DNA from 2 places in the Vibrio nigripulchritudo genome. Region 1 is predicted to be linked to the other one. Evidence: riboswitches for the same ligand, from Rfam matches in the RefSeq annotation. Region 1 holds a riboswitch; the other holds the start of a gene.
What was found. Region 1 has a riboswitch for cyclic di-GMP ahead of QMG91_RS14115 (hypothetical protein). Riboswitches for the same ligand answer to the same signal wherever they lie in the genome.

Region 1 (3,310 bases):
TTTAGCGGCTTCGCTGATCAAACTGATCGTGGTTCTTGGGGTACTATCACATTTACACCAGGTGAGCCTAGCCTCACTCCTTCAGATAAAGCGGCTTACACCAATGCCAGCGACGAACTTCTGTTTGAAGTGCGTTGGACCTGGAACACCATGCGTCGAATGCTTGGTAAGCCCGCATTTAACAAATTAAGAAAAGAAATTGGCGTTCAGAAGCTTCGCGAACTTATTGATGAGCAATGTGAAGCACGAGTAGAAGTTGGTACTCAGCGTACTTACAACTATGGCGCCCCTTCCGTTGGTGGTTACGTAGCAGAGATGGATTCTGACATTTATCACTGTAATCGCAACAATCCAAAAATTACCGTAAATGGCGTTGTTTACCCACTTTCATATCCGCAGAAATCTTCAACTGTGAATATGCGCACTTTTGTACCAACAACTCCAGGTTCCAAATACACATTGACCATCAAATACCACAAGCGTAACTACAACTACAGTCGCTTTGGTATCAACGCAAACCAAGCTTATCGCAACATGAACGTCTGGGTTCGTGGTGCGCTGGAAGAAGCTTCGTTGGAAGGTCTTGGTGATATTGCGTTTACTGGGCAACGTGTCCGCTTACCTGCTAACCCATCAGTCAGTGATGCAAACCAGGAAGACGGATTTAATGTTGCAACCATCAGCTTTACGGCTAACCGCTTCTACACGCCTGTTGCTCTGGCAGACAGCGGTCACCCAGATTCCTACGGTCTTTTGATTAACGAAATCCAGACCGAGGTTACCGAAGAAAATCCGTTCAAAGAAACATGTGAACTTTTCTTCCCACCAAACAGTGGCGGTTTGAAAAAGTGTCTGACTTCTGGTGGCGAAGAAACGCCTAGCATCCTGAGCTGTAATCTTGAAATTGATGAAACGCTTGGCAACTTCAAGGTCAACAGAGAAGGTTACCGAATCGAAAGTGAGCCATGGCGTTACGATCCAAACAACCTGTTCCACGCGAAAAACTACTACAGTGTTGGTAAGGCTGGAATCTCAACCTTGAGATTGGCGAACAATGGTCAATTTTCTGGCTGTCCTATTTACGGCAAGACACTAAAATTAGAAGAGTTCACAGGCAATAACTGGGATTACGAGCGTTACGCGGAACAAGGATGGGTTCAGGTAAGACTGGCGTGTCTGGATGAGAACAACCTACGCGTGGCACGTTGGGAAACGCTTGAGACGGATCACCCTGATAACCTGCTTATCACGGCTAAGAAAATCGATAAAGTGTTTAACGACGACAACTATCAATCTTGCTTGCTCCGTGCTATCCGCTTTGTGGACAGAACTCACACCATTCCAGAAGACCAACCTGGATATGACGCAAACAGCGACGGCTACGAAATTCGTAACGTCCGCATCGAAGATTAGAAGTCTTAGGGTCTGAGTACCTTAGGTTGAACTGCATAACTCAATCTCCTCCAACCCCGGAGTTATGCAGTTCCTTTTCCTGATGTATATACCTCTTTGTTATACATGAGCGCTCTCTTATATAAGATATGAGTAGCATATTTGAGAATGCTGACGATCGTGCATTTTTTCTGAACGAAGATCATGTATTCTACCGCGACTCTTAGGGCAAACCCATTGAGAAGTGGGGGCGCAAAATGACAGTACCTAGTTTAACTTTAGGACGTTCAATTTAGGTAGGCTGCATTGCTGAGTGTTTTTACCGAGACAAAAACACAAAGGATTTAGAGTAATGAAACTGAAATTTTTAGTTGCAGGTATAGTCACACTAGCAACCGCACAGGCTCAGGCATTTGTTCCAGCCTCTGTTATCGACAACAATCAATTACAACCTGAAGAATACGTTCAAGACTTCAAAAGCTATTCAAATCAGGTAGGTCACTACTGGGCGACTGTCGACCTTTCTCCAAACCAAACTCTCTCGCCAAGTAACAAAGCGGCGTATACAACAAGCAGTCAAAAAATCTTGTTCGAAGTTCGTTGGACTTGGAACACATTAAGAAAGATGCTTGGTGCCAGCCAGTTTGATGAGCTACGTAACAGCATTGGTGTTGATGAGATCCGCCGCTTGGTGGACAACGTTTGTGAAGCTCGCGCAGAAGTGGGCAAACACAAAACATACAACTTCGGCAGCCCGCTTCCATGGTGGGAACAGAAGAAACACTACCTGACTGAGCTAGACTCAGACACTTACCATTGTAAGAAACACAACCCAGCGATTTACGTTGGTGGTAAACGTTACGGATTGTCTTACCCACAAAACAATGCGTCTACTGTTAACCTACGTACTTTCATCCCAACAACACCTGGGTCTGAGTACGAAGTAGAAATCCGTTACACAAAACGTAACTACCACAACAACGCAAGCAATGTATACCGTGACCTGGCTGTATGGGTTCGTGGTGACATTCTTTCTGCGAAACTGGATGGTGGTTCAAACGCCAGCTTTGATGGTCATCGTGTTAGCTTGCCAGCCGCTCCGTCTGCACATCGCGACAGCCACGGTTTCTACGTTGCACGCATCAAATTCAAAGCGGACCGTTTCCACACTGCCGTTGCTCTAGCGGATAAAGGTCTGCCTGATTCTTACGGTATTCTGGTGAACAAAGTACGTACTCACGTCACAAAAGTGAACCCGAACAAAGAACAGTGTGAACTGCTATTCCCAGCTGGCAGCCCAGAGTTGCTTAACTGTCTGAACGGTGGTGAGCCTGCGCCAGAAGAAATCAGCTGTAACCTTGAAGTGGATGAGTCACTAGGCAACGTTGTGGTTGATAATGCTGGTTTCCGTCTGACTGCTGAACCTTGGCGCTACGACCCTGCCAACATTCTTCATCATAAGAATTTCTACGGTGTTGGTCGTGAAGGTATCATCACATTCAAGCTAGCGAATAACGGTAAGTTTGCAGGTTGTCCGATCAAAGACAAGCGTCTGACTCTGGATGAGTACACAGCAAACAACTGGGATTACGAGCGTTACGCAGAGCAAGGTCTGATCAAAGTGAAACTGTCTTGTGTTGAGAATGGTATCCGCGCAAGCCGTTGGGAAGTGGTTGAAACCGAACTGGAAAACAACTACCTGATCACTAACAAGAAGATCGACAAACTGTTTAACGACTCAGCTTACGACAACTGTCTACTGACAGAAGTACGCTTTGTTGACCGTACTCACCTGATTCCTTCATCTCAGGCGGGATACGATGCAAACAGCGACGGTTTCGACATTCGTGCAATGAAGATCAACTAATCCTGTTTTAAAAAACAACTGCCTAAAGCGCCACTGGAATTCCAGTGGCGT
Region 2 (28,057 bases), 1.7 Mb from region 1:
ATCGTACGTGTCCATCATCCATCGGGTCGCGCCATGGTGCACCATACCGACAGAGTGCGTATTCGTAATACAGACAGGACCGAGAAAATAGCCGGCTTCGTTGATCCAGTGGGTGCCTGTCATTTCTCCGTTCCCATTCAGGTCATACTGACCAGCCCAGACAGGGCTTGGGGATTTACTTTTCCCTCTAGGAAGAATGGCGGTCACACCCGTACACATTTTTTTCAACGGGTCGATCAAGGTGGTGTACCCAACTTCCACCCCTTTTACATCGGTAATGGCATTAAAGGTGGCGGTTTCGCCTTCGAATGGAATGCCCAAGTCTCGAGCACGAGGGGCTGAAGAATGATGTGGGGTTTTGGAATTGGAACGAGTTACTGCCATGAAACCTTCTCTTAATTTGAATATCCAAGAACAATTGTGAAATTCACAACTTGTTAACAACTCAAATTAAGATAAAAGGGTAAGAAGCCGCTGTATTGACTTGAAGTGACAACTTAGTGGCACGTGGGAAATTTACGGCGATTCAAGAGTAAACGTTCTGCGTATGAGGCCAAAAGAGAGAAGAACAACTTAATGAAAGCCGCTACTTCGGAAAAAATAACTCGCGATATTGCGTAGGGGTAATTCCATGCCAGCGTTTGAACGCTCTGTTGAACGCAGCAAGCTCCGAATACCCTAAAGTTAAGGCGATATCGATCATTGAAATGCTGGCTTCATGTAACAACTGACACGCAAAATGACGACGCACATTGTCCACTAGATAGGAAAAGCTCACATCGTGATCCGCTAACCTGCGCTGAAGTGTACGACGGCTCATGCACATGTGCTCAGCGGCTTTATCAATTCCGCACTCTTCGTCGGATAGCAGTTGAAAGATGACATCTTCCAGTTCCTGGAAAAAAGACAGTGTTTCAGACTGCTGGTCAATTTTTTCATTCAAATTGCTACACATAATGTCATACAAACGCTGATCCGATGCGGCAATCTGCGCTTCCAGAATGTGGTTTTCTATCGTGACAAAATTGAATGGCTGCTCTGCCAGAAGCAAAGACTGAGTCTTCTCGCTGATGTTTTGTTTTCGCTCACTGTGTGTTAAGCCAATGAGTACTGGACTCCAATCTGGATTACATAAGTATTGTATGAGGCGGATAAAAAAGCCTAAAGACATATGGGTATCATGCGTCGACGCTAAGCCTTCAGAATTCACGCGGTAACACAAATCCATGCAGTCAGGGTGATGGAGGCTAGGCCTTAGAAAAACCTCTGTGTGGCTTTGCACCAATTGTACGTAGTCACAAGTGACTGATATGGCGTCTTTGAGACGAGTCGAATTGACAATCGCATACCCCATAATGCCCATGTTACGAAAATCGAAATCTTTATAGATATCCCAGCCAAAATCTGGATTTCCCGTCAAAGTTTCCACCCGATTCAGAAACTGATAGAAGTCACTCAGATAAAGATAGCTACCGTCTTCTAAGTATTGAACAGCTTCTCCTGGTTCTGGTAATAGGTCATCAGAAACCTCTTCATCTAGGGTGCGAAGATAAGCCAAAACCTGATCGGAAAAAATTCTCGAAATCGTACCTGAAACCATGAAATTCAACTATTGCTCAAACAGCCTTTATTTCTAACACAAGCAAACCATCATATAAATGGAAAGCGTTAACCAAATAAGCCACTTCGGAAAATACGCTAGGGTTTGTTGACCTGGTTAAGGGCAGACAAAAACGTTTCCAACACTAAGTTTGCTCGACGCTCTTTACGTGTAATGGAGGCGAAAGGCTGAGAGTAACCATATTGCTTAGGTAAGATGGCTTTCATCACGCCATCATCGACCCACCTTTGAGCAAAGTGATCAGGCAGATAGCCCAAGTATTGTCCAGTAAGTAAAAGAAACGCGATGCCTTCCCTGTCTGTCGCCGTGGCTGCACTTTTCATTGTGTTATACAACGACTGAATTTTTGGCGTTTGCGCATAAGCTGGGACTATCGCGTCCCATTCAGTGAGATCAACCGATTGAACAGTCTCGGAAAATAACGGGTGTCCTGAACCGCAATAAAGCAGTGACGTCTCGTCATACAAAGGCTCATATTGAAGCCCAGATAATGTGCGGATATGTGGGATCATTCCAACGTGTAAAGTGCCGTCCAAAACTCCTTTTTCGACGTCATTCGGTGGGATCATTCGAATGTTAATGGTGACGTCTGGTCCCGCTTTCTTTAGCTCCGCAAGAGCGTTGGTTATACGCATTTCCGTCATCGATACCATGTTATCCGTGATACCAATGTTTAGTTCACCAACGAGACTCGAATGCAAAGTATTGATCTGAGTTTTGAATTCTTCCAACGATGCCAGTAATTGAAGGGTGTACTGGTAAACCTGCTGCCCTTCATCTGTCATCGAAAAACCCGACCTCCCACGGTGGCAAAGCTTAAAGCCTAATCGTATCTCTAGATCTGCCATTGCTGCACTGATCGCAGCGCGGCTGATGTTTAACGCAACTTCTGCTGCCGAAAACCCGCCTGATTCCACGACACAACGAAAAATACGCAGTAGGCGTAGATCGATATCACTGAGTTGACCCGTTAGCGATTTCCTTTTCATAAAACTGTCCGATATTGAGATGCGCTTATAACTATGCCCAAGTAACCTGAAGATAGAGTTTTGAATCCTACATCCTGACTTTGTTTGAGTACAGAGCAAAAAAACGCCCCCTGAATGGAGGCGTTATTAAGCGGAATTAACCTTGGTTGCGACAGCTTGGAAGCTAGTCGACTAAATCTGCTTCTTCTAGCGCTTCCTGTGCTACATCACTGTTTTTTGGCGTATTGCCAAAGCCACGTAAACCAACCACATGCACGTGCTCATGGTCTTTGAACACCTTACGCACCAGTTTATAGGTTGTGCCTTTTTCTGGGCTGATGTTCTCAGGTGCCGCGATCAGCAATTGCATGTCTAATCGGTCACACAGTTCAAAGAGCGTTGAAATAGACTTAGCATCCAGTCGTGCCGCTTCATCCAGGAACAACAAGCGACAAGGAACAATGTCTTTGCTGCGCAAGCGGCGTGACTCCTCTTCCCAGCTTTGAACCACCATAAGAAGAATCGACTGACCCGTACCAATCGCCTCACCAGTAGACAACGCACCGGACTCTGCCTGCAACCAACCGTCTGAGCCTCGGTTGACTTCCACACTCAACTCTAAGTAGTTACGGTAATCGAGTAACTCTTCACCGAGCACTTGAGGAGAACGCTGACCCATATCGATATGTGGGTTCACGCGCTGGAACAATTTCGCCATCGCTTCGGAGAAGGTAAAGCGGTTGCTCTCAAACAGATCTTTGTGCTGTTCTTGCTGAGTGGCTAACCCGTTTAGAAGTACCTCATGGCTCTCGCGCACGTTGACATTCAAGCGAACCCCTTTCACCTGACCAAACGAGATATTGGACAAGCCTTGGTTCAACATTCGAATGCGGTTTTGCTCTCGCTGAATGGTCTTCTTGATGATTGCCGCAACAGACTCAGAACTGATTGCCAGACGGTTTTCACGTTGAGTGAGCTCTTCCGTTAAGCGAGCCAGTTCCACTTCCATCTCTTCGATTGCTTCAACCGGGTCATCAGTACGAATGATGTCCTGACGGATACGTTCACGCAGGTGCTGATACACCGCGATGTAGAAAAGAACCTTCTTCTCTGGGCGAGCATTGTCTTCCGACGCTCGAAGTGCATCACGCAGATCTTCGTTGTCTGCTACCGCTAAACGCAGCGCACCCAATGACTTATCCGACATAGAGCGTAGTTCATCAGCCGTCATGTAAGCCAGTTCACGACGATGTAAACGACGCTCAACATCATTTTCACGCGCCAGACGAAGTACTGAACACCAGCCAGCTTTCGCAGCCACCACAAAGGTACGAAGTTCAATATATTCCTTTTGAACCTTCTTCAGTCGTTTCGCCAGAGCTTTCATTTCCAGCTCAGTAGAGGTAATAGTACGCTCAAACTCGCTCTTACGGTTGCGAGAAGCGTGCAAACGCTCTTGCAATTCATCGCGGCGGTTGCGAGCACGCTCTTCGGCACCCACATCGGCATTCACACCAAACTCTTGAAGTTCAGCGCGGAATTCTTGCATGGTTTCTGTTTTCGCCTGATGCGAACTCTTGAGTGACGCCAGCACCTGGTTGTATTGGCTAAGTTGCTGCTGAGCTTGCTTAGACGATTCACGATGACGAGTACGCGCGCGTTCGGCTTCCACCAACTTAGATTTCAGCTGTTCACTCAGTTCACTGCTCTTGTTCAGCAATTCAACTGAATCGGAGTAGCCGAAGTGATGACGGCGTTCGACCAGATCAGCCAGTGCAAAGATCGTGGTTTTCAGCGCTTGTAGCTCTGCATCTGCTGCATCGTATTCGGCTTTCAGAGCATCAAACTGCTCTGGATCTGCCTCCAGCGCGTTCGCTACTTTTTCAAGCTGCTCGGCTGCTTTGCCATGCATGCTTTGGAAGTGTTTCGCTTCACTTAAGTGTGACAGCTTTTCTTCCAGTTCCTGATGGCGATCCGCCAGTGTTTCGTCTTCAACAACGCCCATCATTGGCGCGAGTTTATCCAGTAACGACAACGCCTGCTTGGAAGCACTCAATTGACTGCGTTGCTGCTGTTCACGGCTTTCTAGGTCAGACAACTGACGCGCAATCTGATTGCGCTGATCTCGAGCCACTTGCAGTGCTTGCTCTGGGTCGGATTCAAACGCGACAGAGATGTGCTTCGCGACGAATTCGTTGAAACCTTGGTATAGGCGCTGAAGCTTTTGCGAATCGAACGCAGCTTTGGCGTGATTCTCTACCACTTCATCGCGCTCTTCACGGAGCAACGACAGACGTTGTTCGCGCGCAGCACGACCAAACAAAGGGATCTCTGGGAATCGGGAATAACGCAACTGACGATCATTCAGTTGCACGCATACCGCACCTTCAAGTTCATCGGCATTGATGGAGCTGTCATCAAACGCATCCACATCACCTTCTATGATGTAAAGATCTTCAGGGCAATCATCCAATTCCACCAGTTTTTCTTTAATGCCCGACAAGTCAGACACGACAATTGCGTGACGAGCAGGACCGTACATCGCACTGAAATAAGGCGCATCATCAATGGTAATGTCGTCATAAATCTCAGAAAGCAGTACACCACCTAAGGTGTCCGCCAGACCTTTGAGACGAGGGTCGTTGGAACCACCCGGTGATGCCAAGCGTTCAATCTCTTGATCCAATTGGGTACGGCGCTCATTCAGCTTGTCTTTTGCCATTGACTGCGCTTTTTCACGCTCAAGGACTTGCTGCATTTCCGACATAACCGCCTGGCTGTCGTATAAATCAGCTTCTGATTGCTCTTTCAGTTTCTCAAGCGCATCATTTGCAGCAATCCATGTAGGTGCAATGGCTTCGTACTTCTTGATTTCCGCATCAGCGTCTTGCTCTTTACGGCGTAATTCACTGCGTTGCTCGCGAAGCACTTCTTGGTCGTGTTCAACCGATTCTACCGTTGCGCTATGACGTTCACGCTCTTGTTCCAGAGTGACTTCGCCATCCAAAGCAACATTGTGCTGCTTGTGATATTCGTCAACACTCAGTTTTGCTACACGCTGCTGGTTAAGGCTGCGTTCTAAATCGCGATACTGTGCTTGCCATTGCGCTTCGTTTTGAAGCAGATGCTGATTGTCGCGCGCTTTTTGCAAACTCGCTTTTGCCACGTCTGCGGCTTGCGTACGTTCAACATCACCCGCAATGCTTTTCACCAATTTGTATGCCAAATCAAACTGTTCTGCCGCCGCAGATGACATATCCAATTTGTGCTTAACAGAAAGAAGTGCTGTGGTTTTGTCTTGTTCAGACTGCTTCAACTCGCTCAACAGTGTTGCCGCGTTGTCAGCAGTTAACCCTTCAAAGCTTGCGAGCTCACGCGCTTTGTCTAACGCTTTTACCGCCTGCTGGTATTGCAGAGCGCGGGTTTGTTGAACGTCCAGCGCTTGTTGGTAATCCGCTAACTGCGTTTTCAAGCTATCCACTTCTTCTTCAGAAATGTGTGCCTGCTCTTCCGCTTCGCTCAAACGCTCCTGCGCTTCTTCCACGACCATGATTTGCTCTTCAAGGCGCTCGCTGAGCTCCTCCAAGTCTTCTTGGTAGCGTTCAATCTTTTCTTGCTGGCGCAGTGCATTCTGCACGAGTTGAAGATGGTCAGACGCCGCTTGGTGATCTTGTTCCAGACCGCTTTCTTGCTCGACGAGCATTTCCAGCTCTTCTTGCACGCGGTTAAGAAGATTATTGTGTTCAATCAGCTTCTCGCGAGAGCCAAACAACTCCGCACGAAATGACATGGTGGACTCAAGCTTATTGCGGCGGTCGTTAGCGTGGCGCATGTAGTCTGCGGCAACGTAGTTAGTCGATTCGGTGATCAAGTGCTTGAACAAGTCACGATCGGCTTGAGTTGTTTTGATCGCTTCTAGCGTCATGCGGTTTTCGCGAAGTGCCGACTCCATGTCTTGGAAGGCTTTTTTCACCCCACCATTTTGCGGCAATAGGTAGTCACGCAATGAGCGAGTGATGGCACTGGAAATACCGCCATACAACGATGCTTCGATCAAACGGTAGAATTTAGAGCGGTCGCCACTGTTACGCAATTTCTTCGGCAACACACCGAATTCAAACATTTGTGAATGGTATTCAACCACAGAAGAAAACGCTTTGAACTGGACACCTTCGTGTGCCAGAGCGGTTTCTTTCACTTCATTAATTTGGCGAACGCGAGCGTGCTTGTCGGAAACCGACTCAATGAGAATGTCGGTAGGTTTGACATAACTTGGTAAGCCTTGAATCACGAATGGCTTGATGTCGACTTTTTTATCGCGACCCGCTACTTGCTGTAGCTTAACGGCGAACAACAAACGTTGATTACGTGAGTTCACCACGTCAAGCACGGAGTAACAGGCACCTGGCTGAAGCTTACCGTATAACCCTTTGTCACGAGAGGCTTGCGAACTGCCGGCTTCGGTTGTATTTCGGAAGTGAAGCAAGCTTTGGTCTGGAATAAGTGCAGTGATGAATGCCGCCATGGTGGTCGACTTACCGGCACCGTTACCCCCAGATAAGGTTGTAACAAGCTCATCAATATCAAAGGTACGGGCAAAGAAACCGTTCCAGTTGATCATGCTTAGTGATTGATATTTACCTCTTTCAATCATGCTTCACCTTCTAATTCTTGTTGTTCTTCTTCAGGTTCTTCTAGCAAGCTGACCTGGCTAGGCTCTTGTTGGTGCACTACGGCTTCACCATCACGGATCAAACGCAGTTGTGCTTCGCGAATGTCGTCGCCAACTCGCACATCTGCACCGAAGCGGAATACGGCTTCACTGATTCGGAATTTACCGTTTTCTCCAATTGGGATAATCATCCCTAGGCGGCGCAACCGACGCAGTGATGTACGAACTTTTTCAAACAGTTTTTCTTTGTCCAGGTCCGAACCCGTCGCACGGTTGGTAACCAGCTTCATCAGCTTTTTCTCATCAGCGAGGGAAATCAGCTCGTCATAAAGCTCTTGATTGGTGAAGATGCCTTCGTGTGCCAAACGCTCTGGGCTGAGATAAAGGAAGCACAACACTTTCCCCACCAGCATGTCGAGTTCAGACAAGACGCTTCGACCGATCAAAGATGTGGAACGTGGGCGAAGGTAGAAAAAGCCTTCCGGCGCTTTCACCAGTTCGGTGTTGTAACGTTGGTAAAACAACGCCAACTCGGTTTCAAAATCGCTTAGTAAAGCGTGGTTATCCAAGTCCTCAGAGGAGATATGGCGCCCAGCACGCAGTGCGCTGTCTAAAGCAGGAAATAGCGGGTTAGAAATCGCTTTTGCCAGTTTCTCTGGCATATATTCTTCAGTATTTATCGATGACATTTGCTTGTACCTTCGCACCAAAATCGTTAATTGCCTGCCAGTCTGGCTGAATCGCTTGATAATCGGATTCGGAATAACCTAAGCGCACGGCTTGGTCGACAACGATTCTGGCTAAATCAAAGTGATGAGTCTGCGGGTGAGTAGACAGGTAGTCTTTCAGTACGATACCGAGATCAATCGGTGCCCCCTGCTCTTTGTGAACTCGAAGCATGTCACTGATGCGCTCCGATAACTCATCGTTCACTTGTTCAAATTCTTCGTATTCCACGTCCAATGGCACTTGCCCCATGACTTCATCGTCACGCAGCACAAGCGCTTCATCACGCATGTCTCGAAGCCTTTCGGCATCGGCGTAAGTCAGCATCCATGGTGCATCAAAGTACTCATTGACGGATTGACGCAGCCTTTGGCTAAAGGCGCGATTTTTATCCATATCAATGGCTGTACGGATGAATTTGTGCACGTGGCGGTCATAACCAATCCACAGGTCGATGGCTTGCTGACCCCAACTGATGATGCGGTCTAATTTCATCTGAAGACCGAAAAGCGCTTCCTCGACGAATTCCAGTTCGTCTTGCCCGTACACCAGTTCCTGAATATCAAGAAGCTGAGTCTGCATCTCGTCACCTGCCGCTTGCAGGGTGTCTTGCAGCTCTTTCAGGGTGTCGGACGTTTCACTCAACAAGGCTTCACAACTGTTGATGGCATCGCGCCAGTCTTGGTTTAGCAGTTCAGCAATCTGGTCTTTCACCGATTGCTGTTGTTCGTCCATTACGCGCTGGTTTAGGTCAATTTGGTCAAAGATCTCCCCTACGGAGTACTTAAGCACTCCGTATACGTTTTTCTTCCAGTGACCCGGCGTTCCGCCTTCTTTGGCAGCGGCAATGGCTTTTTCCATTTCATCCGCCACCATAGACAGCTGAATGGACAGCCGAAGCTTAGAAAATTCACGATGGCGTACGTAGTAGTCCGTAATTCCCACCGCTAAAGGTGACAAGCGATAAATACTCGCTCCCTCAGTCATTTCACTTGTAAAACGGCTTAGCAACTTTTGTTTAACCATTTCATTAATGGCGTTGTTCGCTCGAAATGCTGAGGCTTCCCCCGTGTCTTCAAATAAGCGGGTGACAATCGAGAACGCGTCGTGCAATTCTCCTTCACCCAGCTCTTCATCAAATCTCTCGTTACTTAAAACGGCTAACGCAATTAGAAAAGCCAGACGTTCAGTAGACAAGTTCAATGAGAAATCGTGTTGTTTTACCCAGCCAACCAATTCATCGATTGGTTGCTCTACAACATCTAGAGTTACATTACTCATTGTTCATCCTGTTATTGTGCCTTTCTTTTCGCCCATACGTGGATGTAGCGTCCTAAAGAAAGGTAAGGCTCCTGACGACACAGTTGTCTTTCAAGTGCCAGTACATCTTCAAATTGATAATCGCCCATGTACTCCATATTACCTATGTAGTCGTGGAAGGAGCGAATACCCGATTTACCACATATTTCAAATCCGGCGTCTTCTATCCACTGATAGACCTCTTCCGGCTTCAAACCTTTTTGAGGCTGAAGTTTAAAGCGTTTTCTGTGCGGCATTCCTTCTAAAATGTGAGGAATATTGCCGCAAATCACGTTTTTTAACACCAAACCATGGTGGTTGTAGAACATGATAGAGCCAATTCCACCCGGTTTGATTTGTTCAAGCACTTTTTCAAGCGCTGTTTTTGGGTCTCCTAACCACTCCATGACCGCATGGAAAAGCACCATATCAACTTTCTCTGTGAGGTGCTGTTCAATTTCTTGAACTGGAGAGTGAACTAGCTGATATTGGGAAAGCAAACCGTGTTTTTCAATGTCTGCCCTAGCCAGTTTTAGCATTTCAGAAGATAGATCACAGAGTGTGACATCGTGTCCGCGTTGGGCAATTTTTTGCGACATTTGCCCAAGACCACCGCCTGCATCAAGGATTTTTAATCGGCGGCTTTCATCATTGAGCTCACTTAATGCTACAATTAAATCTTCCCAAACAATGGTTTGACGTATATCACCTTTCTCGGATCCGTAGATATTTTTTGCGAATTTGTGGGCAATATCGTCGAAATTACGATCTTCTGTCACTGTGGCTTAGGTTATTATGGCTATTCGTGCCGCTTATTCTGTCACAGGATAAGAAGTAATAAAGGCTTCATCGCCTTTTTCATAATCAAGTGATGATTTTTCGGGCTATTTAAGTATGTTTGAGCTGAAAAAAGTGTTTTCTGCGCTGCTGATGCCGCTCCCAGGCTTTTTGATAATTGGGGTGGTAGGGTTATTGTTGGTCATGTTCACGTTGAAACGCGGTACAGGCTGTTTTCTTATTTTCTTATCTTTTGCTGGTATTTTTCTCTCCTCTTTCCAACCTGTTGCCAGCAGTTTACTGATGCCCATGGAGCGCCAACACAAAGGATTTTTACCCGTTGAAGGAACCATTGATTATGTCATGGTATTGGGAAGCGGACATGTTGTTGATGATGATATTCCTCCAACTTCAGAATTGAGCCGTACGGCATTAATGAGGCTTTCAGAGGGTATTCGTATTTTACGCATGTACCCCGGAGCGAAGCTCATTTTATCTGGCTATGCTGGTGGGTCTGAAATCAGCAATGCACGTATGATGGCTAAGGTCGCACTCGCTCTTGGCGTTGCCAAGCCCGATATTATCTTACTGGAAACAGCAAAAGACACTTGGGAAGAAGCCAGACAAGCCTCGGTATTCGTTAATAATAAGAAGCTCGTTCTGGTGACATCTGCCAGCCATATGACGCGAGCATTGCGTGAATTTCATGATGCAGGTATGGACCCCACCCCTGCCCCAACCAATTTCCTAGCTTCCAACGGTGCGATGTTGCCTTGGAACAAATACCGACCACAAGCTAAGTACCTAGAATGGACCGAAACCTATTGGCATGAGCGTTTAGGGCTTTGGTGGCAAACCCTTCGTGATTTTGCAACCAACTCAAATGCTCAGTTAAACGAAGCATCCTAAGTGCTTTGAAATTATGAAATTAAAAAACCGAGGCTTTAACCTCGGTTTTTTTGTTTATCATATTGAACGTTCGAACTTAGTCCCCAGCAAACATGTAACCTTCTCCGTGAACCGTCACAAAGATTTGTGGGTTCTTCGGGTCGAATTCCATTTTGGCTCTCATTCTTCTGATCAGAACATCTATCGTACGATCATTTGGTGCATCAACTCGATGACTGATCATATTCAAAATACGTTCACGACTTAACACCTTGTTAGGATGAGAAGACAAAGCAACCAGTAATTCATACTCTGCTTTAGTGAGTTTTACAGGCTCACCATTTTTGCTCAACGCCCGACGTTGAATGTCGAATGTCCATTCACCAAATCGAATGAGCTGACCAGATTCTTCTTTCTGATCGGCTCGTGCTGGTACATGTCGCGCTGCAGAAATTCTCCACAATAGGTTCTTCACTCGAACCAACAGCTCGCGTAATTCAAAAGGTTTTGTCACATAATCATCAGCACCCATTTCGAGCCCAACGATTTTATCAATGCTATCCGTGCGTCCTGTGACGAGAATGATCCCTATATCAGATTGGCTACGTAGTTCACGAGTTAGCATCAGCCCGTCTTCACCTGGTAGGTTGATGTCCAGCATGACCAAATCAACCGAGTTTTCTGTCAGTGCAGAACGCATTTGTTCTCCACTTTCAGCTTCACTCACCTGATAGCCTTCATTCTGGAAATATCCCACCAATTTACTTCGGGTAACCACATCGTCTTCTACGACTAATACGTGATAGCTCATTTACACCACTTTCTTTTGTATTTATAAGGTTTAATTTGTTCGTCGTTATAATTGAAAAAAAGACAAACTCGCCACAGTTTATTTGCGACTCTTTATATTCTATTCACAAATCGTTACATTTCTAGCGAATTCACTAAAATCGAGTTAATTTCCTAACTTTTATTGATTCAAAACAACCTATCCGTTCCTGTTAACAATCCTCTATTTCCTTTCATTTTTCGCCATTCTTTGGAATAGTTCTGTTCATTTTTATCCGTTAAAATTGCGTCATCTATTTCGTCCGGAGTGTTAACGCCATGCAAGAAACCAAATTATTCAATGAGAAGCGAGCGGAAATATATTGGTGGCTATCGAGTTTATTTGCTCGTGAGATGAGTGATGAAGAACTTGCGAAATATCAAACTGCTGAAATTCGGGGTTTTATTGGTGGCTTGGCAGAAAACAGTGCGCTCAACTCAGCAGCTACACGCTTGATCGAAGCGTTGAATAAACTGCAAGACCGCGAAGATGCAAGGCTGGAGCTTGCGGCTGATTTTTGTGGGTTGTTCCTGACCACCGATAAGCACGCGGCACTGCCCTACGCATCCATTTACCACTCAGGTCTGTTAAATGGCGAACCAACCAGACAGATGGAAGCGCTATTGCTTGAAAAAAACATCGCGATGATGGAAGGGTTCAAAGAGCCTGCCGATCACCTTGCAATTCAATTAGATTTCCTAGGTAATTTGATTGTTAAATCAAACGAAATTCTCAATGAAGAAGCGCTTGAAAAAGCACTGTTGGAACAGAAAGATTTTATTGAAACACATCTTATGACATGGCTGCCACAGTTTAATGAAAACTGTCAAAAGTATGATGACTTTGGTTTCTATGCCTCTGTTTCTCAGCTTTTAATAGACTTCATCCGATTGGACTGCGATTACATAGCTGGAGAATAGGTATACCAAAGCCACTGCGAGATATTTGGTGATAATACATGAGATATAAACCTAGTTGCTTAATTCGAATTCGTTATCTTCATAAATGTGACACTTGGTATAAATTTTTACGAATCCGTCCATTGTCTAATGCCGAATTAAAGACTAAGATCGTGATCGCAAACGATAAAATATGAAATCGCTGAAATGTTTAACCTAAGCCGCTGTTTTAATAGCGGTTTTTGTGTTTTTAGCCGAATTTAAATAATACAATTAAAATCCGCCCGCTGAATTTTGATTTTACCTCTCAGCCAGGCTCTACAGGATATTTGTTTTATGGCCACAATTAAAGATGTCGCACGACTAGCCGGAGTATCGACTACAACGGTATCCCACGTTATTAACAAAACTCGCTTTGTCGCTGAAGCCACACAAGAAAAAGTAAAAAAAGCAGTCGATGAACTGAACTACGCACCAAGTGCAGTAGCGCGAAGCCTAAAATGCAATACCACACGAACGATAGGAATGTTGGTTACACAATCAAGCAACCCGTTTTTTGCCGAGGTTGTTGATGGTGTAGAAAGCTACTGTTACCGACAAGGCTACACACTCATTTTATGTAACACTGGTGGTATCTACGAAAAGCAACGCGACTACATCCGTATGCTGGCAGAAAAACGCGTCGATGGCATCTTAGTCATGTGTTCTGATCTGACTGAAGATCTTCGCGAAATGCTGGATGCACATGCCTCTATTCCTAAGGTCATCATGGACTGGGGTCCTGAAAGTTCTCAGGCTGATAAGATTATTGATAACTCCGAAGAAGGGGGCTATCTGGCAACCAAGTATTTGCTCGAAAATGGTCACACTGACATTGCTTGTTTAACTGGTCACGAAGAAAAGGTGGCGTGTATCGAGCGTGTTGAAGGTTACAAACGCGCACTGAATGAATTTGGCGTGGAGTTCAACCAAGAACGAATTCTTGTGGGTAACTTTGAGTGTGACACAGCCGTTATCGCAGCAGACAAGATCCTAGCAATGGACAAACGCCCAACTGCTGTGTTCTGTTTTAACGACCTTATGGCACTAGGTGTGATTAGCCGTTTGCAGGAGAATGGTTTGCGTGTTCCTGATGACATATCAATCATCGGTTACGACAACATTGAACTGTCTGGGTATTTCTCCCCTCCCCTGACTACCGTTCACCAGCCAAAACGTCGTGTCGGGAAAACCGCATTTGAAATCTTACTTCAGCGAATCAAAGACAAAGAGCATGATAAGAGAATCTTCGAAATGCATCCGGAGATCATAGAGCGAAGTTCTGTTAAAAAGTTAAATTGATTTAGTTAATTCTAATAAAGCCTGGTTATAATCCAGGCTTTTTGCGTTTTTGGTCAAATAAGAAACAATATTTATATCTATGCATTTATTTTTTGGATTAAGATCACACTAGAGGCATCTCGATGTGATTCTTGTTCAATTTTTTCTCTATGATTTTACTGTCACGCACAGGGCAAACCATTTGAAAAAGTGGGACGCAAAGCTTCCGGCCTAAATGGATGTATAAAAAATCCAAATGGTAGCGGGGTTGCCGATGGCAAATATGCATACTTCTTTTCCAGAGTTAACCGAACTCTGACATCTGGCTGCATCACTTTGCTATTTTTTCTCGGACCTGAACTTAGTAGTGGCATAACTTCTTTAGCCGAGACAGTACAGCATGGATAAACCAATACTTAAAAACTCATTGAAGCTATTTGAACCATTAGGGACGATTAAATCACGTTCAATGTTTGGTGGTTTTGGCATTTTTGCCGACGACACTATGTTCGCCTTAGTAGTTCAAAACACGTTACATATCAGAGCTGACTCAAAAAGTGCTCAAAAGTTCGAGCAACAAGGTCTAAAGCCTTACGTTTACAAAAAGCGTGGATTCCCGGTCGTCACCAAGTATTTTGCCCTCCCAGAAATCAGCTGGGAAAATACTGACGACATCATCGAAAAAGCATCGCAAGCACTCAAAGTTGCGAGAACTGAAAAGCAGAAGCAAGCCGAGACTAAACCCACTCGCCTTAAAGATCTGCCAAACCTGCGTTTGGGCACTGAACGAATGCTTAAAAAAGCAGGTATATCCTCTGTTCAAGAATTGCAGGATTATGGTTCAGTAGAAGCTTATAAAGCCATCAAGCAAACACATTCTAGTGATGTGGGGCTTGAGCTTCTATGGGCACTTGAAGGTGCTATCAAAGGAACTCATTGGTCTGTCATTCCTCAAGACAGGCGAGATGAATTGATGAAGCGTCTGAGCTAAGTAACCTTTGTAAAAAAGCCTCCTCTCGGAGGCTTTTTTATTGCTGCAATTCACAGTTTGGTGCAGAGCAACAAACCACACTCTCTAGACTCCTGTCATACTTAATATAACTCCAGGTCATTCGACCAAACCAAATAGGAATCATTATGAAGTTGTACTCTGCCTCGCTGCCTACAGAAGCCCACATTGTTTGCGAATTGCTAAAAGCGCAAGGGGTAGATGTGGAAGTACGAGGAGAAGGTTTGTTTGGTCTACAGGGTGAGTTGCCTTTTGGTTCCGATACAGAACCCTATATCTGGTTATTAAACGAATACCAGTACGACAAGGCAAAAACCATAGTCGATGCTTATCTAAACCAATCGGAGAACAGAGAGCAGCCCAACTGGTGCTGCCCTGAGTGTGATGAGTGGATTGAAGCGCAGTTTGGTGCCTGCTGGAAGTGCGGCTATCAGGTCAGCGAGAATGTTGACGAATAAACTCTATCGACTCTTCGTTAAAAATGTCCGGCTTTTCTACGTTACACACATGCCCACAATCTGGGATTTCAATCAGTGCGCTCTGCTTATGTACTTTGACCATCTCTTTGACCGGTCTTAAGAACATATAGTCTTTGTCACCCATCAGATAAAGAGTCGGAATAGGAAGCTCCTTCTCACGGAAATACTTCATCAGTGGGTTAACGTCTGCCGACAAGGTATACCAACGCTTAAATTCTTTCTGGCACAACTTCTTAGCTTCGCGGACAAACAGGTGCCGAGATTCTTTCTGGTTTCGTTGAGGCATTACGATATAGGCAAACAAGCTGTATAACCACATATACGGGATGATATGCTTGCTCCAGTCCCCTACCTTCACCAACACCTGAGAACGGATGTCAAAACGCGTTACAGCGCCTCCCATCACCATGGTAGACACTCTTTCTGATGCCATTTCAGCAAGATTTCGGACAATGATGGTGCCCAATGACATTCCGACAAAATGCGCGGACTGAATCTTAAGATGATCCAATACCTGAAGAATATCCTGACAGATATCTTTGAAGGTATAGCTCTTTTTCATCAACCCCTGAAACAGGTTATTGGACTTGCCATGACCTCTCAAGTCGATGAGTAATAGGTTGAAATGCTGCTTGTATGCCTTGATTTGCTTGAACCAAATCGAAGAACTGCCACCAGCACCATGAACAAAAACCACCCATTCAGAGCTGGTTGGGTGGGTATATACCTTATGAAATAACAATGAGTTAGACATCGCTTAACAATATTTTTGAAACTTTCTTATTTTATTATCTAAAAGCTTACCACACTCTGAACAAATATGTGGTTTAAGCAGTATTCATCAAGCTTCATCAATCATGATTTGTTATGTGAACAAATGAAAGTATAGTAATTTTATAGACTTAAGATAAGAAAAAGCCTCCCGTAAGGAGGCTTAACGTTATTTTGACTTTTTTAATGAAGTAAGGCTGCCTGATACATATTGACGTATTCTTTGGCGGATGCGTCCCAACTAAACTCGGTATTCATTGCATTGAGCTGTACTCTGAGCATCTCTTCAGGTTGCTGAAGATAGAATATGAGTGCCCGCTGCATTGCTATGAGTAAGGCTTCCGGTGTAGGCTCCAAAAAACCAAACCCGGTTGCGCTGACCCTATCGGTATCATAGTCCGTTACCGTGTCTTTCAGTCCCCCGACCTCTCGAACGATTGGCAACGTACCATAAGCCATACTGTAGATCTGATTCAGACCACAAGCTTCAAATTCAGAAGGCATAAGGAAGAAATCTGCCCCAGCCTCCACCAAGTGCGCCAGGCGATTATTGTATGCTTCAATAAACGCGAGTTTGTTGGGGAAGCGACGAGCTATCTCATGCAACTTGGCTGCAACCTGTGGCTCTCCCGTTCCAACAATCACTACTTGAGCATCATTCAGCAGAAACTGTTCAAGTATTGGCAGCAGATAGTGAAAACCTTTCTGATGTGTCAAACGGCAAACCATTCCAAAAACAGGAAGATTCTGATTTACAGGAAGCCCCACTTCATTTTGAAGCTGGCGTTTGTTGAGCTGTTTTCCTTCAGCAATGCTAGAGGCACTAGCCTCGTAGTGATACTCCAGATATCTGTCAGTTCTTGGATCCCATTCACTGTAATCACAGCCATTCAGTATTCCGTATAGGTCGGCACTGCGATGAACAAAGTCATCCACCATCCCATGAGAACCCAGGGCAGTCATGAGCTCCGCTGCATAATTAGGGCTAACCGCATTCACCTTATCGGCATATGCCACACCGGCTCTAAGCATGCTGATGTGATCTTGTCCGTACTGGATGTTTTCCAAACCAGACAGGTTAAGTTCCGGAATAATTTCCAAGTCGTGGTAGGAGTAAATCCCTTTAAAAATCGCGTTATGAACCGTTAAAACGCTTCGAATAGATTGAAAGCGTTCATCGTGTTCGTAACGGGTTTTTAGAAGAAAAGGCACAAGCCCTGTATGCCAGTCATTGGCATGGACAATATCTGGTTTTATGCCTAGCTTGGGCAGCATATCAAGGCACGCAGAAGCAAAGAATCCAAAACGCTCACCGTTATCAGGGTATGCCTGATTCGACTCAGCGTACAGTTCACTTCTATCAAAATACTGATGACATTCAACCGCAAAAACGGGAACCCCATCCAGATCTAACTTCTTAACCTGATATTTAACATGAGGCCAGAAATCAAGCTCTGTAGTCAGTACCACCTCTGCCTCTTCCCGCCCTGGCAACGTCCGATACCCTGGAATGGCGATAGATACATCGTGTCCCAATGTTTGCAGAGCTTTAGGCAGCGCTTTTGCTACATCGGCTAAACCGCCGCTTTTTACCAAACCTTCCGCTTCAGAAACCGTAAACCAGATATTCATGTGATCCATCTTAGAACCCAACTTTTGTTCCTTTCTTGATGACGACAATGCCTTCCGGTGAGACATGAAAACGTTGAGAATCCAATTCTAAGTCTTCACCAATGACGGTTCCCGGTGCAATCTCGACATCTTTATCAATAATGGTTCGGCGTATTTTACAGCCCGCACCAATTTTTACATCACCTAACAGAATCGATTCGCTGATAACGGAGCCGCTGGCAACGTTGCTTCGATATCCTAACACCGATTTATGGATAGATGACCCCTGAATGTAGCTGCCCCCCGACACTAAGCTGTCATTCACCCGAACTCGGCAGTCGTCGTTACTATCGACAAAAGTTGCGGGTGGTAATGGCGGGTAGTAGGTATGAAGCGGCCAACTACGGTTGTAGAGAGAGAACTCCGGATCTTTGTCCAGCAAATCCATATGTGCCGCCCAGTAAGAATCAATAGTTCCGACATCACGCCAATAAGCGGTGGCACGCTCACCGTTAATTTTGTTGGTTGAGAAATCATAAACGTAAACCTCACCCGCCGGGAACATTTTTGGAATGATGTCTTTGCCAAAATCATGGCTTGAAGAACCATTATCGGCATCTTCGCGTAGTTCTTTTCCTAGAGCATCGGCTTCAAAAATGTAATTCCCCATAGAGACCAGCGCTTCATCTGGGCTACCCGGGATAGGTTTAGGGTTTTCCGGCTTTTCTTGGAAACCAATCATCTTCCCGTTTTTATCCACTTCAATCACGCCAAATTGCGATGCTTCTTTAAGTGGCATACGAAGAGCAGAAACCGTAAGCTTCGCTTCCATTCGCTTGTGGAAATCCAACATTTGTCGGATGTCCATTTTGTAGATGTGATCCGAGCCAAAGATGCACACCTGATCTGGCTGCGCAAGCTCTATAAAGCGAATGTTCTGATAGATGGCGTCTGCTGTTCCTTCGTACCAGCGTTTTCCGTCGCGCATTTGCGCAGGAATCGGGTCGATAAACCTGTCAGTAATCCCCGACAAGTTCCAGCCTTTTTTCATGTGAAGGTAAAGGGATTGCGACTTAAACTGCGTGAGAACGTAAATTCTCATTAAGTCTGCATTTACGAAATTATTCAGAGCGAAGTCTATCAGACGATAACTTCCTCCAAATGGCACCGAGGGTTTACTGCGTGATTCTGTCAGAGGTCTTAATCTGGAGCCCTCTCCCCCCGCCAAAATCATTCCTAATACACCAGCCATTATATATCTCCATATCTTATAGTTTTCAATCCGAACAATCAGAGAGAACCTCAAATCGTCGCGGCATACGTCCATGTGCTGAGACAGCATGCAGCCATATGCCAAGACGACATTGCATCGCTAGCTTGAAAGCACAAAACAACATTTTGGGTGATCTCCGAAGAGATAACTGTCGCTCACATGGTGAGCCTGATCTGATAAAGCTAAGAGAATGGAATTTTGTTGATAAATTTCTCATCCCACCAAGCAAATCAAGCGAAAATACTGATATTGTTCATTTTTTTATAATTGCGCACATCTATACTTATACTTTATGGAATGCGCTTTATGAGCTCATTTTTAACTGATTGCATATGCAATTACAATCATTATTTTGCGATCCGTAACAACAAATGTGCAATCAACAGCAAACGTTTGCGCGTTGTAACCTAATCGTTAACTAATTGTTTTTAGCTGGTGCATCCTTGCACAACTTTTGTGCAAGCAATTCTCGAAAAGATATGGCATCTATGGGTGGACTGAAATAATAACCCTGGCTAAATTCGCACCTTTTCGCTTCAAGATATTCATATTGACTTAAGGTTTCGATACCTTCTGCAACCACGCTTAAACCCATGTTATGTGCGATAGAAATGATCGCATCCAGCAAGACAGTGGGTTCTCTAGGTTCATCAATTCTTGCTACAAAAGATCGATCGATCTTCAACTTAGTTAATGGCAATTCATTCAGGTAGCTGAGGCTTGAATATCCTGTTCCAAAATCATCTAGTGCAATTTTTATTCCCAGAGCTTTCAGTTCTCCTATTTTTGCAATGACGTCAGTATAACTTGCTAATAATGACGTTTCGGTGACTTCCAATGTGAGGTATTGGGGAGGTAGGTCGTAACGCTGAAGAATGTTCTTAATATTGGCGACAAAATTTACATCATTAATCTGTAGAGCCGACAGGTTGACGGCGATATCTCGAATCTCTAGCCCTTCGTCAACCCAGGCTTTGAGCTGTGATACTGCCTGATCCAGTACCCAGTTTCCGATCTGAAGGATTAGCCCTGAATCTTCAGCCACAGGAATAAAATGTGAAGGTGGAATCAGTCCTTTCTGCGGATGGTTCCACCTTACCAAGGCTTCTGCGGATTCGATGGTCTGTGTTTCAGTATTCAGGATAGGCTGAAATACCAAAGCAAATTCATTGTTTGAAATCGCACGTCTTAGTTCACTCTCAGTTTCAAACTGAGCGCTGCCAATTTCAGACATCGAAGGTTGATAAAAATTAATGGTGCGATTTTTCTCTTTCTTACCAAAGAAGATGGCAAGGTCGGCAAAACGAATCAGTTCCGAAGGGGATTCGAGCGGGCGGTCTGACAGCGCAACACCACAATTTAACTGAGTGGAGTAACTGCTGGTACCAAGCAATATGGGCTGCGCGATATCGGTGATCACTTCCTCTAGCCTTTTTGCGACCCGCTCTTCATCGATATAAGGAAGCACATAAATGAACTCATTCCCTCCCCACCTCGCGAAGCTTTCGTCTCGCTGTATTTTGCCACTGACGCGTTCTGAGAGCTCGACCAGCAGCATGTCGCCATATTCGTGCCCATAGTGATCATTAACAAGCTTAAAGCCTTTGATGTCTAACAGAGCTACGGCAAATTCCACCTTTTTAGACTGCCGATCGGAAATCAGCTGAAGCGCGGAATATCGGTTGGGTAAGCCAGTCAGGCTGTCGTAGCGAGCGTGATATTCAATCTCTCGCTGGTATTCTGCCTGCTGAGTTACATTCTCAAACAAGCCTAAAATACTCGATAGATCACCTGAGTCGTCGTATATGGCTGAAAAACACCAACGAAGCACTTTTTCGCTTCCCATTTCATCCCGATACCCAACCTCTATCCGTTTACTGCTGTCTTTGCCGTTTTGGTACAGCTTAAGAAACGGCTCTATCGACCATAAGTGACGCTTAAGCTGAACCGGTAGCTGAGCGATCTGTCGCCCCTCCACCTCATTTTGGTTCATCTGAAAAATTTGTTCGCACAGCGTAGACCAGCGCTGGATTCGTAAATGAGTATCCCACTCCACCACTCCAAATGGCGAGTTATCCAATAAGCTATTGATGCGGTTGTATGCCTGACTGAGGTTGGATTCCTGCTCCATTAAGCGGTTTTTGAGTGCATCCTGCTCTTTCAGAACGTTATCAAATTGCTCACAGAATCCCGACAGTTCATCGAGTGTTGCAGAGCTGCCAGATGTGCAGTCATTCACGTACTGGCGGCTTCGACGTAGCAATTCAAAGGTTGGCTTAAGCACTGTGTTGGAGAACCCCCACCAGATAATGGCGATAGCCAGCAGATAGCCAAAGAGCAAAAATAGAATATTGCCTGCTAAGTTTTCGATCACAATAGTGAAATAGCTTCGGGTCGAAAGTGAGATAACAATTTGAGGAGATGTGGTCACATTTGGCAGTAACGAACGTTGTTTCTCAATTCGTAGCGAGTCGTCGCTAACCACTTGTGAAGGGAGTAGTCCATTAGTTGCCAATACTACCTGACGGCTATCCAGTAAGTTAATGGACGCCTTATAAGGGATATTCATTTGCGAAAGCTTGGTTTGCCACCAGTCAAAAGACAACTCTCCTGCTATTGCCGAACGGCTGCCTTTGTGAAACAACCCAAGCGGATAAGCAACTTGCAGAAAAGGTTTATGAGTTTTTTGATCAGTTAACACTTCGCCTACAGACAGCTTCTGATTCATTATGGCTTGCTGAACATAAATCTGATTGACTATCACTTGCGCATTTTCATGTAACTCAGTCGCCTGACAAATTTGTCCTGAAGTTGGAGAAGTAATGATCAGGTTGGAAAAGTAAGGGCTGAGCTGTAACCAGTGGCGCAGTGCATCCTGACAGTCCACTTGGTTTGTCATTAACGTTTCGTATGAGTAGCTGATGGTATTTAAGAAACGTTCCGACTCCGCGAGCGTCAGAGCCTGTTCGCGCACCAGTTGCTCTGCCACACCCGATGCCCAGCGAGCAGCTGCAGATTTTTCCTGCAGGAACTGCCACCATGAATTCGCGGCAATCAGCACGACAGCAGGAAACAGACCTATTGCTGTGATCAGCAATAATCTCGCTTTAAGCCTCAACCGCTCCCTCCTATCCAACTGACGTTTAACACCGGCAAATGGAATTACATCTCGGGATTATTTTAAGTTTTGAAAATGAGAGTTTTTCGCATATGCCATGCTATTAATAAGTGTTAGCGAGGATAATACTTTCGTCAAACATGATAAGAAAAAGGCAGCCTATTGGCTGCCTTATCACTATTAGTATCAGTAAATTACGATTTTGGTTTCTTACGCTTATCTGTAATTTCCCACTTTCCATCGATGTAAAGACCTGTCCAGCCGGAAGGTTTGCCATCAATTTCTGAGCGAACATAGTTTTCTTTAGACTTACGGCTAAAGCGCACTACTGTTGGTCGACCATCTGGATCGTGAGTCGGAGCTTCCGTCAGGTACTGGAACTTTGGAGAGATACGATCTTTAAATCGAACCAGCTCTTCCACCAAAGGTGCTCTGGTTTCACGAGATTTCGGGAAGTTACTGGCAGCCATAAACAGACCAGATGCACCGTCGCGCAACACGAAGTAAGCATCTGAGTTCTCACATGGCAGCTCTGGGAAGTGAACCGGATCTTCTTTAGGTGGCGCAACCTCACCATTTTTCAGAATCTTACGCGTGTTCTTACAGTCTTCCTGAGTGCAGTCCATGTATTTACCGAAGCGACCATTCTTCAGCACCATATCGGCACCACACTTGTCACATTCAACGACGGGACCGTCGTAACCTTTCACTTTGAATTCACCGTGTTCAACGATGTATCCGTCACAGTTCGGGTTATTACCACAAACATGCATTTTACGCTTGTCATCGATCAGATACGCATCCATTGCTGTTCCACAGCTAGGACAACGTTTCTTGGCACGCAGGGCTGCTGTTTCAACGTCTTCTTCCAGAACATTGATGATGCCTTCTTCATCGCCCAAGTTGATTGTGGTTTTACAACGCTCTTTCGGCGGCAGTGCATAACCAGAACAGCCAAGGAACACACCAGTGGAAGCAGTACGGATTCCCATCGGGCGAGAACACGTTGGGCATTCAATGTCGGTCAGAACGATGTGATTTGGCTTCATACCACCCAAATCTTCTTCCAACTCTGCTTTTTCCAGATCACCGGTAAAATCGCTAAAGAAGTTGTCCAGAACACCTTTCCAGTTCGCATCGCCTTCTGCAATCTGGTCAAGCTTCTCTTCCATGCGAGCGGTGAAGTCGTAGTTCATCAGATCGTTGAAACTGTCGTCTAAACGGTCTGTAACGATTTCACCCATTTTTTCGGCATAGAAACGACGCTGATCGACTTTCACATAGCCACGATCTTGAATGGTCGAAATGATAGAAGCGTAAGTCGAAGGACGACCAATGCCACGCTTTTCAAGTTCTTTAACCAATGCCGCTTCAGTAAAGCGCGCTGGCGGCTTAGTGAAGTGCTGCTTTGGATCAAGAGCAACCAGATCAAGTACGTCACCAATCTGAACCGCAGGAAGAATCTGATCTTCATTCTTACCCATTGGGCGTTGAACACGAGTCCAACCGTCAAACTTAAGGATTCGACCTTTGGCTTTCAGTGTGTATTCAGCTGCTTTCACGCTTAACGTTGTGGAGTCATACTGAGCTGGCGTCATCTGACAGGCAACAAACTGATTCCAGATTAACTGGTAAAGCTTGTGTGCGTCCTTCTCCATGCCCTGAAGATCGGCTTCGGTGACTTCAACACTAGAAGGACGAATCGCTTCGTGCGCTTCCTGAGCCCCTTCTTTGCTGCCATACACAACTGGCTTAGCAGGTAGGTACTTGTCGCCGAATTCAGACGTGATAAAGCCACGAACGGCATCAACAGCTTCCGCACTCAAGTTGGTTGAGTCGGTACGCATATAAGTGATGTAACCCGCCTCATACAAGCGCTGAGCAAGCATCATGGTCTTCTTAACACCATACCCTAGACGTGTACTTGCAGCCTGTTGAAGGGTAGAAGTGATGTAAGGTGCAGACGGCTTACTCTTGGTTGGGCGGTCTTCGCGCTTACAAACTTCGTATTTCGCTTTTTCCAAATCCGAAACCGCTGACAGTGCCTGAGTTTCGTTAACCGGTTTAAAGGCTTCGCCATCTTTTTGCGCTACCTGCAAACGGAAATCGGTTTTATCTGCCGTTTTGGTATCAGCGTGGATGTCCCAAAACTCTTCTGGGATAAATGCGTTAATTTCGCGTTCGCGTTCTACCAGCAGTTTTACCGCAACAGACTGAACTCGACCCGCAGATAAGCCACGAGCAACTTTCTTCCACAACAGTGGAGAAACCATAAAGCCCACAACACGGTCCATAAAACGGCGTGCTTGCTGAGCATTGACTCCATCCAGATTCAATTCACCCGGAGTTTCGAATGCCTGCTGAATGGCGTTTTTGGTAATTTCGTTGAAAACAACACGTTTATAGCGTTCTTCATCGCCACCGATGATCTCACGAAGGTGCCACGCAATGGCTTCTCCCTCGCGGTCCAAATCGGTTGCGAGATAAACGTGGTCTGCGTCTTTCGCTAATTTTTGCAGTTCAGAGACCACTTTTTCTTTACCAGGAAGAATTTGATAGTTCGCTTCCCAATCTTGATATGGGTTGATCCCCATTTTCTTGATCAGTGCTTTACGATCTTTTTCTTTCTTGATACGAGCTTTCTCTTCGGCGCTCATACCTTTTGTCGACACTGCTGCTGCTTTTTTAGTGCCAGTACTTTGGCCAGCGGTAGGAAGATCACGTACGTGTCCTACACTCGACTTAACTATATAGTCTTTACCAAGGTATTTATTAATGGTCTTTGCCTTGGCAGGTGACTCCACTATTACGAGAGATTTACCCATATCTGACTCAAACGTCCTCAAATTCGATTGCATGCATTTAGCGCACACCATTCTGATTCATTGCTTCTTTTTTTACTATTGTGCGAGTTTATAAGAAGGTCAACCAGTTTTTTACATTTCAATTCTGAGTGGTCGACAAGTGGTCGATCTGTAAAATGGCGTTGAATACGGCCACATCTCTCTTAAGATACGTAGCTCAGGCTAAATTTGCGCACATAGTAATCATGCACGTTGCCATACACTAGAGAAAATGACGGATTTCTGTATTGGCTCACAAAAAAGAGACGATTTCATATTGGATTATTGTTGGGAATCTGGCTGCCTGTCTTAATTAATCCTGTATTGAGGCAGCTCAATATTGGCGGAACTTGAGGGCTTGCTATTTGTTGCTTAGGAATTACACTTCCCTCTTCTATATAAGAGGTGTTTTATGAGTTCTAAAAAGCCGATTTCTCAATTCGATTTGCTGCTTATCGCCAATTCCATTATTCAGGAACATGACAACTATATTGAAGGCATGCGTGCGGATAATGTAGAAGAAAAAGACGACGTTCTGATTTTCAAAGGACAGTACTTCTTAAACGATCAGGGATTACCGACAGAAAATACCCCTGCTGCTTTCAATATGTTCAAATATCTGGCTCATCAGCTTTCTAAAGAATTCACGTTAGAGAAATAGAGCTCGTTGACCGAATAAAGAACCCCAGCGATATGCTGGGGTTCTTTAAAATTCCTAAGGCTACTGACTAAGCGATGATAGCTTGTCGAAGTAATCAGGAAATGTTTTCGAAGTACATTTCGGGTCATTGATGGTAACGGGCGTATCACTCAACGCCACCAGAGAAAAACACATTGCCATACGGTGATCATCATAAGTATCAATGGCTGCATGTTTTAGCTCAGAAGTTGGTGTGATGATAATGTAATCCTCACCCTCTTCTACTTCCGCTCCCACTTTGCGCAACTCTGTCGCCATAGCCGATAAGCGATCGGTTTCTTTCACGCGCCAGTTGTAAACGTTGCGAATCGCTGTTGTCCCTTCAGCAAACAGAGCGGCAGTGGCAATAGTCATTGCCGCATCCGGAATGTGGTTGAAATCCAAATCCACGGCTTTCAATTCGCCTCGGCGAGAAATCACATAGTCATCTCCCCATTCGATTTCTGCACCCATTTTCTCAAGTGCATCTGCAAATTGAATGTCGCCCTGAATACTGTTTTTACCGATACCAGTAACCTTGATTTCGCCACCTTTTATCGCCGCAGCTGCAAGGAAATAAGAAGCCGATGAGGCATCTCCTTCCACTAAGAAGTCTCCAGGAGAGCGATAGCTTTGACCAGCCGGAATCACGAAAGACTGGTAGTTGTTGTTTTCAACCTTAACACCAAATTGCGCCATGATGTGTAGGGTGATATCGATGTAAGGCTTAGAGACAAGATCGCCAATAATATCAATCTGAATCTGATCTTGTGCCAGTGGAGCAGACATCAAAAATGCAGTTAAAAACTGGCTTGAAATTGACCCGTCAATTTCTACTTTGCCGCCTTTCAGACCAGTACCTTTGATTTTCAGTGGTGGATAATTTTCATTCTCCAGATACTCAATGTCTGCACCCGCAGTTTTAAGTGCATCCACCAAGTGACCAATCGGTCTCTCCTTCATTCTTGGTTCGCCAGTAAGTACATACTCGCCGCTTCCCAGACACAACGCCGCAGCCAATGGGCGCATCGCCGTTCCCGCGTTTCCAAGGAAAAGTTCCTGCGCTTCTTCAGTGCGAAAACTGCCACCCAGACCTTCTACTTCACATACCGTCTTATCTTCGGACAATTGATATGTAACGCCTAACTTAGTCAATGCATTCAACATATGTCGAATGTCATCACTATCGAGGAGGTTAGTTAGACGGGTTTTGCCAGATGCCAGAGCAGCAAGCAAAAGGGCGCGGTTTGAAACACTTTTTGAGCCAGGTAAGTTGACCTCACCAGAAACGAGAGAAATGGGTTGTAACGTAAGGCTTTCCATTGATGTTGATTATTCCTGCATAGTCTCGCACGTCCGAATGCGAGTTTTTATTTTTCGTGCTAGCAGACTAACCAAAAACACTGGGCTTGGCTAGGGGCTCGTACCCAGAAGTAACGGGGATTTTCACCTACTGAAAAAATCAGTAGGTTTTGTCCACCCGAACGCCATTATCAAAGTAAAGAATTCTGACGGAATCACCCCGGGTAAAAAGCATATTGGGGTCTACGTCCTGAATAACGTTAATTAACTCGCCTTTTTCCGTATCGATCAAAATCTCCACCAATTTGTGCTCGATTCGATAGACTTCGTTCGCTTTGTTGTGAGCGATACTGCCTCCCGCGACCGCACCAACAACGGTGGCAACTTGTTTGCCTGTACCACCACCAAATTGATTGCCGATTAAACCGCCAATAGTTGCACCAGCTAAAGTCTCCCACCCCGAAGATTTAGATTTAATGATTTGTTGTTTAGTAATATAGCGAACGCTGTCTACTTGACCGAACACAACTTCATTTACCGTTCTGGCTTGATTTCTCTGGTACCCTGCCTGCACAAAAACAGGAATTATTAATAACAATAGCAATATCTTTCTCATTATAATTCTCCCAAATTCTGCCAAAATAGTTGATATGAAGATTTTTCTACCTGAGCTGAGCACCGACCGACAAAGCTTCCCGCCTACACATCAGGCGCTGGACAACCCAGATGGGTTGATCGCTATGGGGGGCGACTTACATCCAGACAGATTGATGTCAGCTTATCGACAAGGCATTTTCCCTTGGTATAGCCACAATGAACCTATTTTATGGTGGAGTCCAAGTATTCGCGCCATCTTCGATCCTAAGACATTCAAACCTGCGAAAAGTCTCAAAAAATATTTTCGTAAATCCGGTTACACAGTCACTATCAATCGCGCAACAGAAAGAGTGATCACTCTTTGTGCTGAGACCCG

Region 2: it holds a riboswitch for cyclic di-GMP, as region 1 does, so the genes downstream of both, QMG91_RS06750 (TfoX/Sxy family DNA transformation protein) here and QMG91_RS14115 (hypothetical protein) in region 1, are expected to answer to the same signal.

Annotation. Positions count from the first base shown of each region.
Region 1 is NZ_AP027049.1:3,079,401-3,082,710, forward strand. Features, by position in the region: gene QMG91_RS14110 (hypothetical protein) at 1-1,413, shown strand, start outside; cyclic di-GMP riboswitch class I at 1,610-1,706, shown strand; gene QMG91_RS14115 (hypothetical protein) at 1,745-3,259, shown strand.
Region 2 is NZ_AP027049.1:1,412,503-1,440,559, reverse strand. Features, by position in the region: gene QMG91_RS06805 (DmpA family aminopeptidase) at 1-384, opposite strand, end outside; gene QMG91_RS06800 (AraC family transcriptional regulator) at 587-1,600, opposite strand; gene QMG91_RS06795 (LysR family transcriptional regulator) at 1,699-2,610, opposite strand; gene mukB (chromosome partition protein MukB) at 2,774-7,243, opposite strand; gene mukE (chromosome partition protein MukE) at 7,240-7,950, opposite strand; gene mukF (chromosome partition protein MukF) at 7,931-9,268, opposite strand; gene cmoM (tRNA uridine 5-oxyacetic acid(34) methyltransferase CmoM) at 9,280-10,065, opposite strand; gene elyC (envelope biogenesis factor ElyC) at 10,181-10,972, shown strand; gene torR (two-component system response regulator TorR) at 11,049-11,762, opposite strand; gene torD (molecular chaperone TorD) at 12,059-12,700, shown strand; gene purR (HTH-type transcriptional repressor PurR) at 13,016-14,020, shown strand; cyclic di-GMP riboswitch class I at 14,182-14,275, shown strand; gene QMG91_RS06750 (TfoX/Sxy family DNA transformation protein) at 14,400-14,990, shown strand; gene QMG91_RS06745 (putative signal transducing protein) at 15,137-15,466, shown strand; gene QMG91_RS06740 (alpha/beta fold hydrolase) at 15,444-16,241, opposite strand; gene glgA (glycogen synthase GlgA) at 16,442-17,899, opposite strand; gene glgC (glucose-1-phosphate adenylyltransferase) at 17,901-19,121, opposite strand; gene QMG91_RS06725 (EAL domain-containing protein) at 19,561-22,260, opposite strand; gene topA (type I DNA topoisomerase) at 22,455-25,085, opposite strand; gene QMG91_RS06715 (YciN family protein) at 25,516-25,764, shown strand; gene aroA (3-phosphoshikimate 1-carboxyvinyltransferase) at 25,825-27,105, opposite strand; gene QMG91_RS06705 (outer membrane lipoprotein) at 27,245-27,700, opposite strand; gene aat (leucyl/phenylalanyl-tRNA--protein transferase) at 27,735-28,057, shown strand, end outside.